4 regions of the Heliomicrobium undosum genome follow, and region 2 is predicted to be linked to each of the others. Evidence: riboswitches for the same ligand, from Rfam matches in the RefSeq annotation. Region 2 holds a riboswitch; each other region holds the start of a gene.
What was found. Region 2 has a riboswitch for cobalamin ahead of GTO91_RS08975 (AIR synthase related protein). Riboswitches for the same ligand answer to the same signal wherever they lie in the genome.
Positions count from the first base shown of each region.

Region 1: another riboswitch for cobalamin. It lies ahead of GTO91_RS14725 (uroporphyrinogen decarboxylase/cobalamine-independent methonine synthase family protein); the one in region 2 lies ahead of GTO91_RS08975 (AIR synthase related protein).
Region 3: another riboswitch for cobalamin. It lies ahead of cbiD (cobalt-precorrin-5B (C(1))-methyltransferase CbiD); the one in region 2 lies ahead of GTO91_RS08975 (AIR synthase related protein).
Region 4: another riboswitch for cobalamin. It lies ahead of thiC (phosphomethylpyrimidine synthase ThiC); the one in region 2 lies ahead of GTO91_RS08975 (AIR synthase related protein).

Region 1 covers NZ_WXEY01000022.1:31,746-35,941, reverse strand. The annotation lists gene GTO91_RS14730 (adenosylcobinamide amidohydrolase) at 44-802, opposite strand; gene GTO91_RS14725 (uroporphyrinogen decarboxylase/cobalamine-independent methonine synthase family protein) at 802-1,869, opposite strand; cobalamin riboswitch at 2,070-2,259, opposite strand; cobalamin riboswitch at 2,429-2,617, opposite strand; gene GTO91_RS14720 (putative DNA modification/repair radical SAM protein) at 2,709-4,136, opposite strand.
Region 2 covers NZ_WXEY01000007.1:155,481-159,676, reverse strand. The annotation lists gene GTO91_RS08985 (DMT family transporter) at 1-104, opposite strand, end outside; gene GTO91_RS08980 (ECF transporter S component) at 313-828, opposite strand; gene GTO91_RS08975 (AIR synthase related protein) at 860-1,603, opposite strand; cobalamin riboswitch at 1,724-1,898, opposite strand; gene GTO91_RS08970 (cell division topological specificity factor MinE) at 2,041-2,286, opposite strand; gene GTO91_RS08965 (hypothetical protein) at 2,283-2,540, opposite strand; gene GTO91_RS08960 (hypothetical protein) at 2,737-3,006, opposite strand; gene GTO91_RS08955 (MarR family transcriptional regulator) at 3,143-3,601, opposite strand; gene GTO91_RS08950 (efflux RND transporter periplasmic adaptor subunit) at 3,752-4,196, shown strand, end outside.
Region 3 covers NZ_WXEY01000002.1:27,179-31,374, reverse strand. The annotation lists gene cbiE (precorrin-6y C5,15-methyltransferase (decarboxylating) subunit CbiE) at 1-872, opposite strand, end outside; gene cbiD (cobalt-precorrin-5B (C(1))-methyltransferase CbiD) at 785-1,996, opposite strand; cobalamin riboswitch at 2,103-2,274, opposite strand; gene GTO91_RS02160 (hypothetical protein) at 2,288-2,563, opposite strand; gene GTO91_RS02155 (LL-diaminopimelate aminotransferase) at 2,665-3,846, opposite strand; gene GTO91_RS02150 (dipeptidase) at 4,156-4,196, opposite strand, start outside.
Region 4 covers NZ_WXEY01000003.1:158,446-162,641, reverse strand. The annotation lists gene thiC (phosphomethylpyrimidine synthase ThiC) at 375-1,772, opposite strand; cobalamin riboswitch at 1,899-2,070, opposite strand; gene GTO91_RS04540 (fluoride efflux transporter FluC) at 2,174-2,545, opposite strand; gene crcB (fluoride efflux transporter CrcB) at 2,542-2,952, opposite strand; gene GTO91_RS04530 (histidine phosphatase family protein) at 2,949-3,710, opposite strand; gene recQ (DNA helicase RecQ) at 3,983-4,196, shown strand, end outside.

The DNA.
Region 1 (4,196 bases), on a different contig from region 2:
ATCTAGCTGTGTTTTCGACCCTGTGTTTTTGCCTGAATCCCGTTTATGTCCTTTCCTTCGTTTGCTTCGCTTCCTTCGCTTTCGGCTCGCGGCGGCCTGTTGCGCTCAAGTAGGCTTGAACAGCCTGCCGCACGGCTGCGCCGGCGGTGACGGCTAGCAAGGCGCCAAGCCGTGTCGTCGGCCCGGCATACTCCAGCGGCTCACCGCCAGGCCGGGCGGCCACCACCACAGCGTCGGTCCCTGTCCCGGTCGCCCAGTCGCCTGTCTGGGCGCAACAGATACGCAATTCCCGTAGTACCCGGCTTTTGGCTTCTGTGATGGTCTGCACGGCGTTGATCAGCGCCCCGTCTGTGAGGTGATGATCCAGAAAAGCCATGATGTTGATCGTCCCGGTTCCTGGCGTCCCTTCCCAGCAGGGGGTGACACCGGCGGCGCAGGCGTTGCTCACACCGGCTGTCACCACCACGGAGAGGCCGATGTCGCCGCAGCGGTTCTGCATCCAAGCCGCCTGGGAGACCCAGGCGGCTGTCATCAACGCAGTCGTTTGGTCGATGGGGCAATCGGGGAAAGCGCCCGTGAGAAAAGCGATCATCTCGCGTTGCGGCTGGCGGTCATCATAATCTTTGTGCACCTGCCGGTTGACAAAAAACCGTTTTTCGTTGATCCCCCCGCCGAGGATGCCTGAACTGACACAGCGCCAGGATGTATCGGCGGCGATGAGGATGCACTCTTTTTCGAGGCGACCGCGCAGTCCAGGGAGGAGGGCACGCCAGCTTCCCGGCGCCGGCGTCACCGGTATCATTAATACCAACCCCAGAGCGTCGACACCTCGCGCAGCCGACCGTACACCGCTTCCGCCTCTTCCTCGGATAGACTTCCTGCGCCGCAAGCCGGGGTGAGCGCCGTCTGCCGCAGGAGCAACGCCTCCGGAACGCCCAAGCGCGTCAACTCATCGATCTGCTGGTGGAGCCGCTGCGTCAGGGAAAGGGCGGTTTCATGGGCAAAGGCGCCGGTGACCGGCACGATCCCCCAGGCCAGCCAGCCGCCCCGTTCGAGAAAGGCGATCAGTTCCGGGATATGACGGGTAAGGGTATCGATGGAGCGATAGGCGTCAAATCCCACCACATCAGCGCCGCTGGCGAAGAGGATGGATCCATCGGCAGGCCCGCAGACATGGATGCCGGCCAGGCCGCCCATGCGTTTGATGGCCACGATGATTTCCTCCATGCCTCTTTGCAGGTCATGCGCCGTTAACGAATCCTGATCACAATCGTCAAATCCGATCATCGCCGGCTCATCGATCATCAACAGCACGGGATGCCCCGTTCTGCGCAGGTCCTTGACCTGCCAGGCGGCGTTCATGGCGCAGTTCTTGCAGAGAACATCCCATAAGAGACGCTCATGCATCACGGCGCGCCCTTTGCCATCGACGACATTCAAAGCCAGCGTGAGCGGGCCGAGGATCTCACCTTGGAGGGCGGCCACGTCAGGCCACTGGCGAGGCGCATCGGTGATCGTCGATTTGAAGGCCAGGTAACTATCTTGATCGATATGAAAGGGAGACTCTTCATGGAGGTGGATCCAACAGGCCGCCTCGTTCTCGTAAGCCTCATAGAAAGCGGACAAGGCATCGGGGAAGCTATCGGCTCTTGTGTCGATCACCGGATAGCCGTTGGTTTTTCCTGTGATCAGCTCTACCCGTTGCAAAGGCGATAGCGCGGCAGCCAGTAGACTGTCGCCGGCATACTTTAGATGCAGTTGGGGCCAATGGGGCAGCTCCGGGCAAAAGTGGCGGATGACCGCCATGGCGCTTTCTACATCACCATGAGGCAGACTTCCAATCCCGGTAGTGACGCCAGGGTATAACATGGTGTGTCCTCCTTTTGTGTGTCGCTGGCGGTTGCGCGAGAATTGCGCAGTTAGATCGAAATCGCCTAGTCGACAAATGGAATGAATCGGACATGCAAAAACCCCCAGCCGATCGACTGGGGGCAGAATGATGAACAGCACGCCAAGCGCCTGCGAATGCGCCTTTCGCCTTCATCACCTCCCTATCCTCCGTAGGTTCGACCGGTGATCACGAACAGGCAGGTCTCCTGGCTCGGGGTCATCTGGGGCTCTGTCTTCCCGGCAGCATGCTGCCAGTGACATGGAAGAGCCTCATCACACCCTTACAGTGGCGGGACCGCGCCGGCATTGCACCGGACTTCCCTTTTCACGCCTGCCCTTCGGGCGGCGACCTGTTCGCATGATTCAGTTGTCATTCCTTTCCTATGAGGAAGGAACAGAAAAAATGCCTTATCCGCCCTTGGAACGCAAAAAACCTCAGCCTTTCGGCTAAGGTCATGGTTCACTCGGGCCGTGACGCATCCCAAGACGGCAATGCATGAACGGCAAAGCAGACCACCTCCCTATCCGCGTAGGTACACTGGCAGTGTCAGAACAGGCAGGTCTCCTGGCTCGAGATCATGAGCCGCCTCCGCGTCTTCCCGGCATCGCGCCAGTGACATCGCACGGGGGGCCTCCCTCTCACAGTGGCGGGACCGCGCCGGTATTGCACCGGCTTCCCTTTTCACACCTGTCCTCCGGACAGGTGACCTGTTCCCAGACATATTCGGTTTACAGGTTAGTATGTTCGCGATGAAGAGGACAATTCCTTCATGGCCGCCCCCTTTTTCGAAGGCCGCCGTCCCCTTATCCGACGGCCCCTATAAATCCCCCGTCACCATCGACCACTGATCCTCAACGGGAGCGGGCAAAAACAGCGCCGGGTAGGCAAGACCTGGTGATAATGACGTGTCGGCAGTGACTTTTGGACTTGCCGGAAGCATCAGCGTAGTCGGAGTCTCCAGCGCCGGCATCGCCAATCCCGCCCCCATCTCTTCTCCAAATAACGTCAACTGTTCCCCGCCAGCCATTCCTTTAATCGCCCCCCGCTCCGGCATCACCAACTGCTGCCGGAGGCTGGCCGCATCCGGCCCGATTTCGCCGTAATACCTGCCGTTGCAGGTGACGAAGTAGCGCGCCCGCTTCATGACGACGCCCATCCGCCCTAGGTGCTCAAACTGGATCCGTCCCACCCGCCGGGCCGCGAGGATGCGCTTGGCCGACTTGACGCCGATGCCAGGCACACGCAGGAGGGTGCGGTAGTCGGCGCGGTTGATCTCGACGGGGAAAAAGCCGAGGTGGCGCAGCGCCCAGCCGGTCTTGGGGTCCAATTCCAGGTCCAGGTTTGGGTTGTCGGCGTCGACAATCTCATCGGCCTGAAAGTCGTAAAAGCGCAGCAGCCAGTCGGCCTGGTAGAGCCGGTGCTCCCGCAACAGGGGCGGCGCCGGCAGCGAAGGCAGGCGCGGATCGACGCTGACAGGGACATAGGCCGAGTAGTAGACGCGCTTCAGTTGGAACTTGCGGTAGAGGCCCTCGGCGAGGGTGAAAATCTGCCTGTCTGATTCGGGGGTCGCCCCGATGATCAGTTGGGTGCTCTGGCCTGCCGGGACGAAGGCGGGCGTCCGGCGAAACTGCCGTCGCTCCTCCCGGTTCTGAGTGATGGCGCCGGTGATCTGCCCCATCGGCCTAAGGATGTTTTCCTTTTTTTTCTGGGGAGCGAGGCGTCGCAAGCCTTCACTGGTGGGCAGTTCGATGTTGACGCTCATGCGGTCGACGAGGGAACCGGCCTCGGCAATGAGCCGGCTGTCTGCGCCAGGAATGGCCTTTAAGTGGATGTATCCGTTAAAGCGGTATTCGTTACGCAACTTGCGGACGGTCCGCACCAGTTGCTCCATCGTGTGGTCCGGCCCCTTCTCGATGGCGGAACTGAGGAAGAGCCCTTCGATGTAGTTGCGGCGGTAAAAGTTGATCGTCAGATCGGCCAATTCGTCGGGCGTAAAGGAAGCCCGGGGAACGTCGTTGGAGACGCGGTTGACACAGAAGGAGCAGTCATAACAGCAGACGTTGGAGAAGAGGACTTTGAGCAGGGAGATGCAGCGTCCATCGTCAGACCAGCTGTGGCAGATGCCGGAAGAAGCGGTGCTGCCGATGGCGCCCGCCTTCCTCCCCCGGTTGCTGCCGCTGGAGGAACAGGAGACATCGTATTTAGCCGCCGTCGATAAGATCTGCAGTTTTTCGCTTAAGTTCATCGCCATCATCGCCCGTCGAAAAAATGTAATGATACGGTAAATTGTTTGATATGTTACATT
Region 2 (4,196 bases):
CTCGATAGGGCAAAGGCCGGGATGGCAACGACAAGCAGCCGCCCCATCACAAAATTGGTCGCCCAGATTAGCGGCGTCAGGATCAACTTATAAAAGGGATTCAATGGTTCGACTGCACGACCTTCCTATTGCGTATTTTCACTTTCTCCAGGGCGCATTGTTCATTTCATCATAACACAAGCGCGCGATCGAGCGAAGCAAGCAAATGGCTGCAGCAAAAGAAAGAACCGCAGTCTGCTCTGACTGCGGCTACAGGTATCAAAGGTTGGGCCTATGTCGGTTACATACAAAAAACAGTTCGAACAGGAGCGGTTACCTATAGGATATTCCCTTCATTCCTCGATAGGCGGCTGCCGCCAATCCCACATTGACGGCGGAACCGGCTACCAAAAAGGGCATCACGGCCATGACCGCTCCCCAGCCCCCTAACAGGAGCATCGTCAATGATGAGACGACGCCGTTTAAGAACACACCGGCGACGAAGGCCGCCGTCAAGCCAAACCGTTCATTCATCCAGCGGAAGGCGTATGCCCACATCGCCATCTGCAAAGCGATGAAGAAATGGACAGGCAGGGTGAGCGGAAAGCCGACGACCATAGCCGTCAGCAGGTGACCCAGGGTGATGACGATCATCCCGCCTGTGGCGCCGAGGGCCAGGGCGGCAAAGAACCCAGGAGCCGAATCGAGGCCGATCGTGCCGACAGGACTTGGAATTTTAACCATCGCCCCTACGGCGCTCAAGGCGATGAGGACGCCCATCAGCGCGATCCCCCGGACGCTCTTCCAAGAAGGGCGCGCTTCATTGTATTGCATCGGCATGTTGCTCATTGAGGCAGACCTCCTTTGCTTTTTTATCGCTTCAGCCGTCGCTTTCCGACAACCTGCCAAGATAGTGAATGGGCGCGCCGGCGATCTCCGGCGGTTCCGGCCCGGAGGTAAAGACGAGGCAGGTGGACGGACCGGCCGATTTTTCCAGATCAAGGCCGGCGCTGGCCTGCCACTCACGGATCCGGCAATGAACAGCCCCCGCAAGGTTTTCCGCTTCCGCCCGGATCCCCTTTGAACCGACAGGGATCACCTCATGGACACCGGGGTGGGCCAGCAGCGCCCGCACATGATCGGCCAGGGCGATCGCCTTGCCGTCATCGACCACCACCTCGTCCCCCACTTTGGGCCACCCCAGACTGTAGACACAATCACCGGGTCGCGAACGGCCCACACGCAGGCGCTCTTTCTCCACTGCGCCGACAACGGTGATCCCGACGCCGGTCTGTCCTGTGGGAATGTTTTTTTCGGTGCTGATGACCATCGGCAGGTCACGCTTTCCGATAGTGGCCAGTTCATCGCGAACACCGGCAATCACCTCGCCGCCGGTGGGAAAGGGTTCGTTCGCGACGGTCACTGTCAGCGCAACCGGTTCAGCGCCTGTTGCCAGGACCTCCATCAAGGCGACACGCGTGGTGAAAATCCCTACGATATAAGGAGAAACCTGAACGGCGTCAAATTCCTTATCTCCGATGGCGCCGCAAGAGTCGCAGGCCACCACCAAACACTGTTCAGAGGAAAGAGAGACCACTTCCACATCGCGTCCCCCGTAACCCATGGTATTTCACCTCCTCCATTGCTGGGACCTGCAATTTCCTGTGGGAAAAGAAAAAAGTCCATAGCCTCTTCACCGTTGCCGAGGCAACAACAAAGAAACCATGAACTTTGCCATCATTCATGAATCGCACCGTTACAGGCAGGTCTCCTGACTTCGATTCATCGCCGCCACGCGCCTTCCCGGTTTCCCAGTGGCATCCTGCGCAGGGCTCCTCGTCACAGTGGCGGGACCGTCCGGGAATCACACCCGGTTCCCTATTCTCCCCCGGAGGGGCACCTGGAACGAAAGGATGTAGTTTACTTGTATTATAAGAGAATTATCTCATTGAAGGCAATACCCAACACACTGTCATCGACTTATTTACGGGCGTTGTTCTCTTGACGTAATTTGCTTATTTATGATGTCTAGTATGAATCTCGATGGTAGCCGTCAGAAAGTCATTTTCCACGACGAATATTTAGAATTGGAATGTAAATGACAATCTTTTTTAAACTCTGTTCCGTAGCCAAATTGACCTTGACTTTTGAACGGTCAATTTCAATATACTTGGCGATGACTTGTATCATGTCATCGGTTAGTGACTTTACTAATTGGGGAGTAATTTCAGCACCTTTATCTTCAATGACAAGGATTAATTGATTCGATTCACTCGACAAATCAGTACTCTGGAAAAGGTCATTCATTGAATCTTCTCGCTTCCATTCGAATTAAGAGCACTCATTACTGCCAAAAAATCTTCAACGGTATAGTTTTGACCCTCAACTTCAAGAATATGTCGCGCTTCCGCACCCGTTTCAGTTAAACTTATCTTTTCAACCAGTTCGTAAACACACCGTTTACTCTGTTCTTTAACGTCGAACATCAGTACCACCAGCCTTGTTTTCACTTGCAAATTTTTACTTAGTTCGACAAGTAATTGTTTTTTCCTGCTATACAAGAAGCTATGGTCCTAAATTTTAATAAAGATATACATTCCGGTTAGAAAGTTAGACTACACTTAAAAGATGGTTGGATTCCAGGTGATGGCTTTTCATCGCAGTCACCTCCAATGTAACAGCGACATCAACATCGTTTCTCAGCCCGATTGAGTTTTTGATGATCTTCCCTTTCGGGGAGAAATCATCCTGTCAATATCACTGCTTCCGCTTGTTCATCGACTTTTGCGATCCGTCACCCGCCTCTTCCGCCTTTTGCGCCAAGTAACGCTGAATCCCATGCACGGCAAGCCCGGCAATAACCATAAAACCACCGGCGGTTAAACTCCCGAAAAGGGCAACCAGCACGCCCAGACCGGCCAGTACGATGCCGGTGGACGGACGGTTGCCCTTTTCGTTCGTTTTGTGATCCTGTGGTGTCTTCTCCGCTGTATCTTGCAACTTGTCCAGCTTTCTTCCCTTACCCATATCGGTCACCACCTTAAAAGTTCCGGCCGTAGTATCCCTCACCCAGCCATCTTTAAAACGAATCCTTTTCCCTCTGTAATATCTATAAGACCTGTAACATCCGCATCGTCTGGAGCGTCTATCATCTGCAACCACATCAACCCACTGCCGCGCCGCTTCCCCGCACACAAGGCTTCAGCACACCGTTCATCTTCTCAAAGGCCGCCACCGCCTGCGCCAGTTCTGCGCCGGAGAGTTCCCGCAACTGGCCCTTCAGCCGTTCAAAACGGGCGTCCTGGACCGCTTGGATCGTTTTCAATCCCTCACCGGTCAGGGTGACCATAACGACACGCCGGTCCTTTTCCGACCGCTCCCGCGTGATCAGGCCCATGCCGGCCAGTTTGTCCATCATACCGGTGACGGCGCCGGAGGTGATGCCGATCTGATCGGCAAGAAAGGTAGCCTTGCATGTCCCCGACTTCCATAAAATATATAATAGAAAGATCTGCCCGTCGGCCAGATTGTATTCCGGACCGATATCCTGGGCGGCGCATTTCACATTGTAGAAAAAGACCTCCAGCAAGTCTTTGATGGAATTTAAGTGCTGCTCTTTCACTGCTTCTTCCCTTGACAGTTCTTGTCCTCTCCCTTACGATGATAACGTCTTAGTCGCTAAATATTTTAGCACCTAAGATAAATATTAGGCCGATTGAGACCGGCTGTCAATGAAAGCATCATTTGCATTTGGCGGAGGAGGATTTTTACGGTGAAAAAACGAATCAGCGTCGGCCTGCTCGCCGTCACCCTGCTGGCGGCGGGGACAGGCTGCGGAAAAACGCCCGAACCGGCAGCCCCGGAGGCGACGACCCAGGCGGTCACGGTCGTAAAAGCCGAGCGGGCCGACCTGTCGAACGTGCTGACCTTCAGCGGCGCACTGGCGGCGAAAGAAGAATTGAAACTGGTTCCGAAAGGTCAGGGCAAGGTCGCCCATATCAACGCCGAAGTAGGGCAGCGGGTGAACGCCGGCGACATCCTGCTGGAACTGGACAACGCCGACATCCAGGCCCGTCTCGACGCGGCCAACGCCGGCGTCGATGTCAACAAGGCCAGCCTGGAACGGGCCCGCCTGCAATTGGAAATTAACCGGATCGCCCTCGACGATGCCCGGCGCCATTACGACCGGGTCAAAGCGCTCTTTGACGCCGGCGCTG
Region 3 (4,196 bases), on a different contig from region 2:
ACGATGTCCCCCGGACCGACCTGCGCCCGGACCAGGGTGAGCGCCCGGATATCCGACTTGGTCATGGGGACCTGGCCGCGGATGAAGGCATCATCCGGCAAGCCGACATTTGTCATTAAAAGTGGACCCTTCGCCGGCTGGACGCCCAGAATCGTCTCTGTCTGGCTGTTCGATCCGGCATTCTCTTTGCCGTGCGATTCGACGTCAAAGCCCCCCTCGACGATCAACAGGGACGGCTGATACGCTCCTGTTTTCACAAGTGCAAATGTATGTACAGTGCCAGCCTCGACCGACTCATCGTCATAACCAAGGTTGCGCGTCACATAGGCGCGCCGTTCCCCCTCCCCCTGTGCATCCAGGTAGGCGGCCACCGCTTCCGGCGTGTGGTCGGGATCGGTCAGGAAGGCTACCCACCCCGGATGCCGGAGAGCTTCGAGGGCATCCTCCATAGGACGGCCATGCATGCTCTTCCAGGCAGCCTCCTGCCAAGGGAGCTTGAGGCGGGCAAAGGCCATCTGCAGGGAACTCAAACCGGGGATGACCTTGATCGGTTCGTCGCCGAGAGAACGGATCAGACGGGGCAACAGGCTGTAATAGCCGGGGTCTCCGGAGACGAGAACGGCAAGACGCCGCGATAGCCGTTCGGAGGCGATATAGTCGATAAGGTTATCGAGACGACGGTCGATGATCCGTCCCGGCTTGTTGTAACCGGCGAAGAGCGCCAGCGCGCGAGGCCCCCCGACGAGAACATCGGCCTCCTCCACCGCCCGCAGCGCCGCTGGTGTCAAATATTCTTCTGTGCCGGGACCGATGCCGATGACAGTGACCGGAAATCCCGGTCGAATCCCGGAAGCGTTGCATGGCGACTCCACCCTAGCGGTTCTCCCTTCAAATCTGTGAATATGACCGAAACAGTTCCGCGAAAACGTTGGGCTGCTTTTTCGGCGGCCACCTCGGCCAGGTGGTCGAACAAGTCAAGACGGCCAGCTCGATGCAGCAGTTCCACCGCCGCTTCCGCTGTGTTGGCCTCCAGCACCGCTTGGACGAGTTCCAAGGGCAAGCCGCAGACGGCTGCGTGGGCGGCGATGATCTCCCTGCGCCCGTCGGCAACCTTGCTGTGGGTGTGGAAGATGCCGCCGGCGACTTTGACCAGCTTCCCCACATGGCCCCAGAGCAGGATCTCCTGGACACCTTTTTTGGCGCAGGCGTCGAGCATATGGCCGATGAAGTTGCTCGTCAGCACGATGGCGTCAGCGGGCGCTCCCCGCTGCTCCAACCCTCGCCGGCCCATGTGACCTGGTGTCAGCAGGAGGGTCCGGTGTCCGGCAGCCAGCGCGATATCGATCTGCGGCTCAAGGCTATGTTTGAACGCCTCTTCTGACATGGGATTGACGATGCCTGTTGTTCCAAGAATGGAGATGCCGCCGACGACGCCCAGGTGAGGGTTCAATGTCGAAGGTCCGACCCGCTCTCCTTCCGGCGCCCAGACGGTGAGGCGAACCCCCTTGCCGGGCGGCAGCGCTTCCTTGACGGCGGCTGTGATCATGGCGCGGGGCGTCGGATTGATGGCCGCTTCCCCCACCGGCACGGCCAAGCCAGGCTTGGTCACCCGGCCGACGCCCAGCCCCCCGTCGATGTGGATCCCTTCCGGCGCAGGCAGGGCAGTGACGCGGATCGCCATGCCGTGGGTCGCATCGGGGTCATCGCCCCCATCCTTGATTACCTGGTAGGTAACTCCCCCGTTTCCATTGACAGAGGGCTCGTGCTCATCGATGCGTTCCGCCTTGACGATCAGCCGTCCGTCATAGGGCAGCGGGATATCCACCGGCAGTGATTCTTGCAACGTTGAAGCAGCGGGAATCTCTGTTGCTTCGTTTGGTGTCTCGGCGAGTGTTCCAAGTGTTCCATAGAGGAAACCTGTCGCCGCCTTGGCCGCAGCGGCGGCGCAGGATCCCGTCGTATAGCCTTTTCGCAGTTGTTCCCACTCTCCCCGCACATAAAAAATCCCACCCCCTCAGCAAGGTGTGGGATTTGACACAAATGCAAACCTGGGGAATCAAAAGACCATTCCCCGGTCCGGTCACCTCCCCCGTAGCGCGCGGGTTCTCGCGGTGGGGGCAGTCAGGTCTCCTGGCTCAGGCTCATCGGAACGCTTCGCCTTCCCGGTTCCCCGGTGGCCTTAGAAGCGCCCTCCCCGTCACAGTGGCGGCACCGCGTCGGATTCGCACCGACTTCCCTGCGTCATACGTGACGCCTGCCCCGAATATGCGTAATGTGATACATAAAATTATTCGCCGTCTTTTGAATCATTCCTGCAAATCCAAAGAACTTTTCTGTCGTCACTGCGGATCAGGGACAGTTTTTCGACATCACTTCGCCGAGATCGCCGCAGGCGGCGGTTTTCCGCCTCGAGGCGTGCGATCGCATCCCGCCGTTCACTGTCCACCGTCTCCAGCAATGCCATCAACACACGGCGACTGAGTCTCAACTGATTCAGCCGTGAGCGCAGGTAATCCACTTCGTCCTTCAGCGCTTCCAGCGATTCGCGATTTCCTTCTCCCATGGGTCCCGCCCTCCTGCCTGTGTCTTATCACCATTTTATGTCAAAGGCAGGCGAACTATCCCACAAGAGAGACGTCGATCGATCGTAAAGATAGACTTGGCTCAACCGCCGAAACGATATCGCTTGGCGATCCGTTCGACGGCCTTTTCCAATCGCGCTTCAGGGACAACCAGGGCGATGCGCACATACCCCTCGCCGCGCTCCCCAAAGGCGTTGCCTGGGACGACGAGCACACCCGTTTCACGCAAGAGTTCCTCGGCAAAGGCGAAGGAGGAGGCAAACCCTTCGGGCACAGGCGCCCAGACGAACATGGAGGCCTTCGGCTTATCCATCTGCCAGCCGATGCGGGCCAAGCCGTCGACGAGAACATCGCGCCGGCGCTGGTAGGCCCCGGCGTTTTCCTCGACGATCGCCTGGGGTCCCCGCAAGGCCGCCACGGCCGCCCATTGGACCGCCTTGAAGACGCCATAGTCAATATTGGACTTCAGATTGGCCAAAACGGCCAGAACCTCCCGGTTGCCGACCGCCATACCCAGACGACACCCAGCCAGGTTATAGGACTTGGATACAGAATGGAACTCGATACCCACCTCTTTGGCGCCAGGCGCCTGCAGGAAGCTGACTGGTCGGTAGCCATCATAGGCCAATTCCGAATAGGCGATGTCGTGGAGCACAATGATGTTGTTGCGGCGGGCGAAATTGACAACACGGGTAAAAAAGTCTAGCTCCGCCGTCGCTGCGACGGGGTTGCTCGGGTAATTCAGGATCATCAGTTTGGCCCGGCGGAGGATGTCTTCCGGAACGGCGTCCAGATCGGGCAGATAGTCACGCTCCCGTTCCAACGGAAGCGGATAGGGGACACCTTCGGCGAGAAGGACGCCCGCCGTATAGATCGGGTATCCCGGATCAGGGACAAGGGCGATATCACCGGGATCGAGCAGCGCGAGACCAAGATGGCCGAGGCCGTCCTGGGAGCCCATCAGGGAGAGGACCTCTGTCTTCGGATCGAGGTTGACGCTGAACCGTTCCCGGTACCAATCGGCGACGGCGCTTTTGAACTCGATCAGCCCGTCCGTTAAAGCATAGCCGTAGGCGTCGTCTCGGGCCAGCGCATCCATGAGCGCTTGCCGGACATGGGGAGCCGGGGGGCGATCAGGGCTGCCGATACCGAGGTTGATGACATCAACGCCGCCTGACTCTACCTCTTGCCGGAGCGCATCCATGCGCGAAAACATGGCAGATGATAGGCTAGCCATCCGGCGAGCCGGTTTCCATTCAAACATGCTATGTATCTCCCCCGTATTCACATATTGCCAACTCTCATTCTAGTCCTATCACGGGGGATGTTTCAAGGTTTCCTTACTTTCTCCCTCAGTCCATTTCCTTTTCTATCGACGACTCGTATTCGCTTCCGTCGGTGCATTCATTGCAGGGAAGACAATCCCCGACACGATCGGCATACAAGCAAGTTTCACAATGGAGGTCTCGACGCTCCATGCGGCCTCCCCCTTTGTCCCGTTCCTTGTCCCTATTCTTTGCTTCCGCCTCCGTTACCCATACACGAAATCTTCATATTTTACCATTTTCTTAAATCATTCCGGTATTTCACCCGGTCGCTCCGGCAGGGATTGGG
Region 4 (4,196 bases), on a different contig from region 2:
GTTATGTTCGGCTTGGGTTTGCTAACATCGCCTATTGAAGTGTCGCTGCTAAAAGTTAGTCGCAACGTTGCATTTGCGGTAAGTCGGGGTGTATTGGCTCCGCTCGCTAAGGGCTCCGCGGCTGTTCGCTGGGTTGCTGCGCGGGCGCGCCAAACCTCTAGGGCTTTTCTGCATGTCCATGGCGCGCTTTTCCGCTCCGCAACCTGCGCTCATCACGCCGCTCCGCCCAAACCGCTCGCTGCGCCAATACACCCAGGACTTACCTATTCGTGAAATGGCAATAGCACTCAGGCAAATCGCTTTTTTTCAGTCGACTTTTTTATCAGTCAGCCTTTTTCAGATACCCTCATTTTTTGTTCGCATCCTTTATGTGCCTAGCAGTACTCAATCGGAGCACCGAAGTACTCCGCCAGCACTCGGCGGGAACAGCCATCACCGCAAGCGTGACAGCCACTCTCTTGCTTCGGAGCCTTTCCGTCTTCAATGCCTTCCTCCGAGATAGGAGCGTCCACCGCGTCAACACTGCCGGTGGACGTCAGGGCATCCGGATCTAGCGCCAGCTTCCGCTCCGTCACCCGGTCCCGCAACCCTCGCGCTCGGGAAAGGGCGGCGTCGCGTTCGACGGCGGCGGGGATCCCCTTTGCTACGTCGGCGGCATGGGCGGCGATGCGGGCGGCGATGACGCCGGTGCGGACGTCTTCGACGGTGGGGAAGCGGACGTGTTCTGCCGGTGTGACATAGCAGATCAAGTCGGCGCCGGCGGAGGCGGCCAAGGCGGCGCCGATGGCGCAGGTGATGTGGTCGTATCCGGGGGCGGCGTCGGTGGCCAGGGGGCCGAAGATGAAGTAAGGCGCTCCCTCGCAGATTTGTTTCTGCAACTGCACCGTCGCGCGGCAGTGATGGAGGGGCGCATGGCCGGGGCCTTTGACCATCACCTGCACACCGGCGTCACGGGCCGCCCGGACCTGCTCGCCTAGGATTACCATCTCCTGCACCTGCGCCCGGTCGAGGGAATCGTGCCCTGAGCCGGGTCTCAGCCCGTCAGCCAGGCTGAGGGTCACGTCATAGCGCCGGCAGATGTCCAGCACCCGGTCGAAGTGGCGGTAGAAGGGATTTTCCTGTTCGTGGTAAAGCATCCAACCGGCCAAAGAAGCGCCGGCCCAACTGACCATGTGGGTCAGGCGCCCCTGCCGCCGCGCCAGGTCCAGCGCCTTCAAGGTCATGGCCGAGTGCAAGCCGAAGAAGTCGACGCCGTCGGCGGCGTGACGCTCCATCGCTTCGAACATTTCATCTACGGTCGTCGCCAGGATGCCGCCTCCCTTTCCGCCGCGCCGGCAAGCGAACACCTCGTACTGGGGCAGCGTCCCGACAGGTTTCGTCGAGGTGGACAGCACGTGCCGACGGAAGAGGGCCAAATAATCGCTCAGATGGGCATCCGGTTCCCGCACCCGGTCGGCGCCGGCCCCGATGGACAGGTCGAGCACCGCGTCGGCCCCTGCTGCCAGCACGACCTCCAATTTCTTGCGCTCTTCCGACTCCGACCCGCCGTCGAGGGGGAGCCCGATGGACGCGCTGACCTTGGTGCGCAATCCCTTGCCAAAGGCGACGGCCTGCCGTCCCTCGGCCCGCCTGCGGTTGAAGGGCAAGACGATGGTCCCCTCCGCCAGCCCGCGGCGGATCACCTCGGCCTCCACCTGCTCCCGCTCGGCCGCTTCGGCCATGGCCGGTGTGATCAGGCCCCGCAGGGCCGCTTCACGCTGGGTAAGTTCCACTCCGTTCAGCCTCCTTTTTTCTTCGCCGTCACCGGCTGCCCGGCAAGAAAAAAAGTCCCCGGATCCATAGACGGATCCGGGGACTTTGCCATCATCCCACGAAGAGTCTCCTTTGCCGGGAAAGAGACCCTTGACCGTTCACAGGCAGGTCTTCTGGCTCGGGTTCCTCACCGGCTGCGCCTTCCCTCTCGCGAAGTGGCATCTTGCAGCAGGCTCCCCCATACAGCGGCGGGACCGCCCGGGATTCTCACCCGGTTCCCTATTCTCCCTCACGGGCACCTGTGAACGTGACTATGTAATTGAGTGGTTGCGCTTATTATCTTAATCGCGAAATGGCGGCCTGTAAAGATAGTTGTTGCAAAAGAATATCAACGGGACCTGACGGGGCTAAAAACACTTCGTCATAGGGCGTAATAGCCCAAAGCGCAGGCTAGTAACCCGATGACGGCGCTGCCGCCGACATAGAGGCCGCAACGGAACCATTCACCGTCCTCGATCATCCGGAAGGCCTCCAATGTGAAGGTGGAAAAGGTGGTGAAAGCGCCCAGAAAGCCGATCTGAAAGACGTATTTTTCGACCCAAGCCGAGCCGGGGCTATGCGCCGCGTGGGCCGCCGACAGTCCGAGCAAAAAGGCCCCAGCGATGTTGATGAAGAAGGTGGACGGCGGATAGGCCAGCGAAGACCGTCTAGATACGGCCACCCCGACGCCGTAACGCGCCAGCGCCCCGAGCGCGCCGCCGGCGCCGATCGAAAGGAACGCCCAAATCGTCATCGCTCCACCTCCAGCGCAGCCGCCCCCTTCACCTTGACGGCGCGCGCGATGCGCACGCCGAGCGCGGTGACGCTCAATCCCAAAGTGAGGCTGGACAGCAAGTAGACGGCTGCCAGAAGCGCTTGCCCCGCCTCCAGCAAGCGAAGGCTCTCCAAAGCGAAGGTGGAAAAAGTCGTAAAAGCGCCAAGGAACCCCGTTGAAAAACCGATTCGCATCGCCGGATTGACCTTCACCCGCTCCAGGGCCAGGGTCAAAAAAAAGGCGAGCGCGAAAGCGCCCAACAGGTTGATCGTCAAAGTGCCCCAGGGGAAACCGGTCTGTTCGGTCAAGGGCGTCAGCCAGGTTCCCATCAAAAAGCGGGCCATCGCGCCCAGAAAACCGCCCACAGCCACCGCCAAACTGTTCATCTCAGGTCCCTGCCCAATACAGCGATGGCTTCCACCGTCGCGACGTTTTCCACCGCGGCAGCGGCTTCATCGGCCGGTTCTTCCTCTTGCGGCAACATGAAGCGACGCCCTTGCATCGTTCCTGCCCCTGCCGGTTCAAATGCCCTGTCGCTGCCTGCGCCCCTGGCCGTTTCCTCCACCTCCACAATGGAGACGCCTCCATTAGACAGGTCTTTTTTTCGCACCCGGCAACCGCGTTGAAACCGGAGATACCACAGGAGGATCCGCAAAAAGCCCTGGTGGGAGATCACGACGATAGGACCCCGCTCTGACGCGAGTTCCAGCAGCTGCGCCCAGGCAGTCCGGGCGCGCCGGAAAGCCTGGTACAACGTCTCCTCTCCCTCTGTAAAGGGCCAGGCGTGACGCCAGACGGTCATGGCGATGAGCAGCCAGAAAGGAATCTCACGTCGAGCGCCCCGCCCCGGGAATTTGGCCAGGACGATCTCGCCCAGGCTTTCCAGGGTGACGACCTCAGCGCCCCAGGACTTTGCCAGGATGGCCGCCGTCTCCTGGGCGCGCTGAAAATGACTCGCCACCAATACCGGGACCGGCTTCAGCCGGCGAGCCACCGCCTCGACCTGATGAATCCCTGTCGCGTTGAGCCGCACCGTCGACGGGGAACCGGCCATCATGGCATTAAAGGTATCGATGGTGAAGCGCGCCCCGAGCGGTATGATGTTTTCGTCCGTTTGCCCGTGACGGACGAAGATAATCTGCATGTTGACCGACTCCATTTTGTCATCCGCAAACCCAGGCCCTTTTTTAAAGCCGATGAAGAGACTCCGTCATCGCTTTTTCACAAGGGTTCGGAAATATCTTTAAGTGTAGTATGGGGGGAGAGGAACGTCAAGACTCCTTCTTCCCATTCATTTCCAGAAAGCAGGAGCACCTGCCTATCGTGTCGAAAAAGAGAACGATAAAGGTTCATGAAAGGTTCATGAAAAAAGACGAATGTCCTTTAATGGACACTCACCGATATGGAGTGACTCGCATGTTGCAACAGGCCCGGACATTGCTGAAGCGGCATTTCGGATATGACGCCTTCCGGCCCGGCCAGGAAAAGATCATCGAGAGCCTGCTCGCCGGTCGTGACACGGTGGGCATCATGCCGACAGGCGGCGGCAAGTCGATCTGTTACCAGATCCCGGCGCTGCTGTTGCCGGGCCTGACCGTCGTCATTTCTCCGCTGATCGCGCTGATGAAGG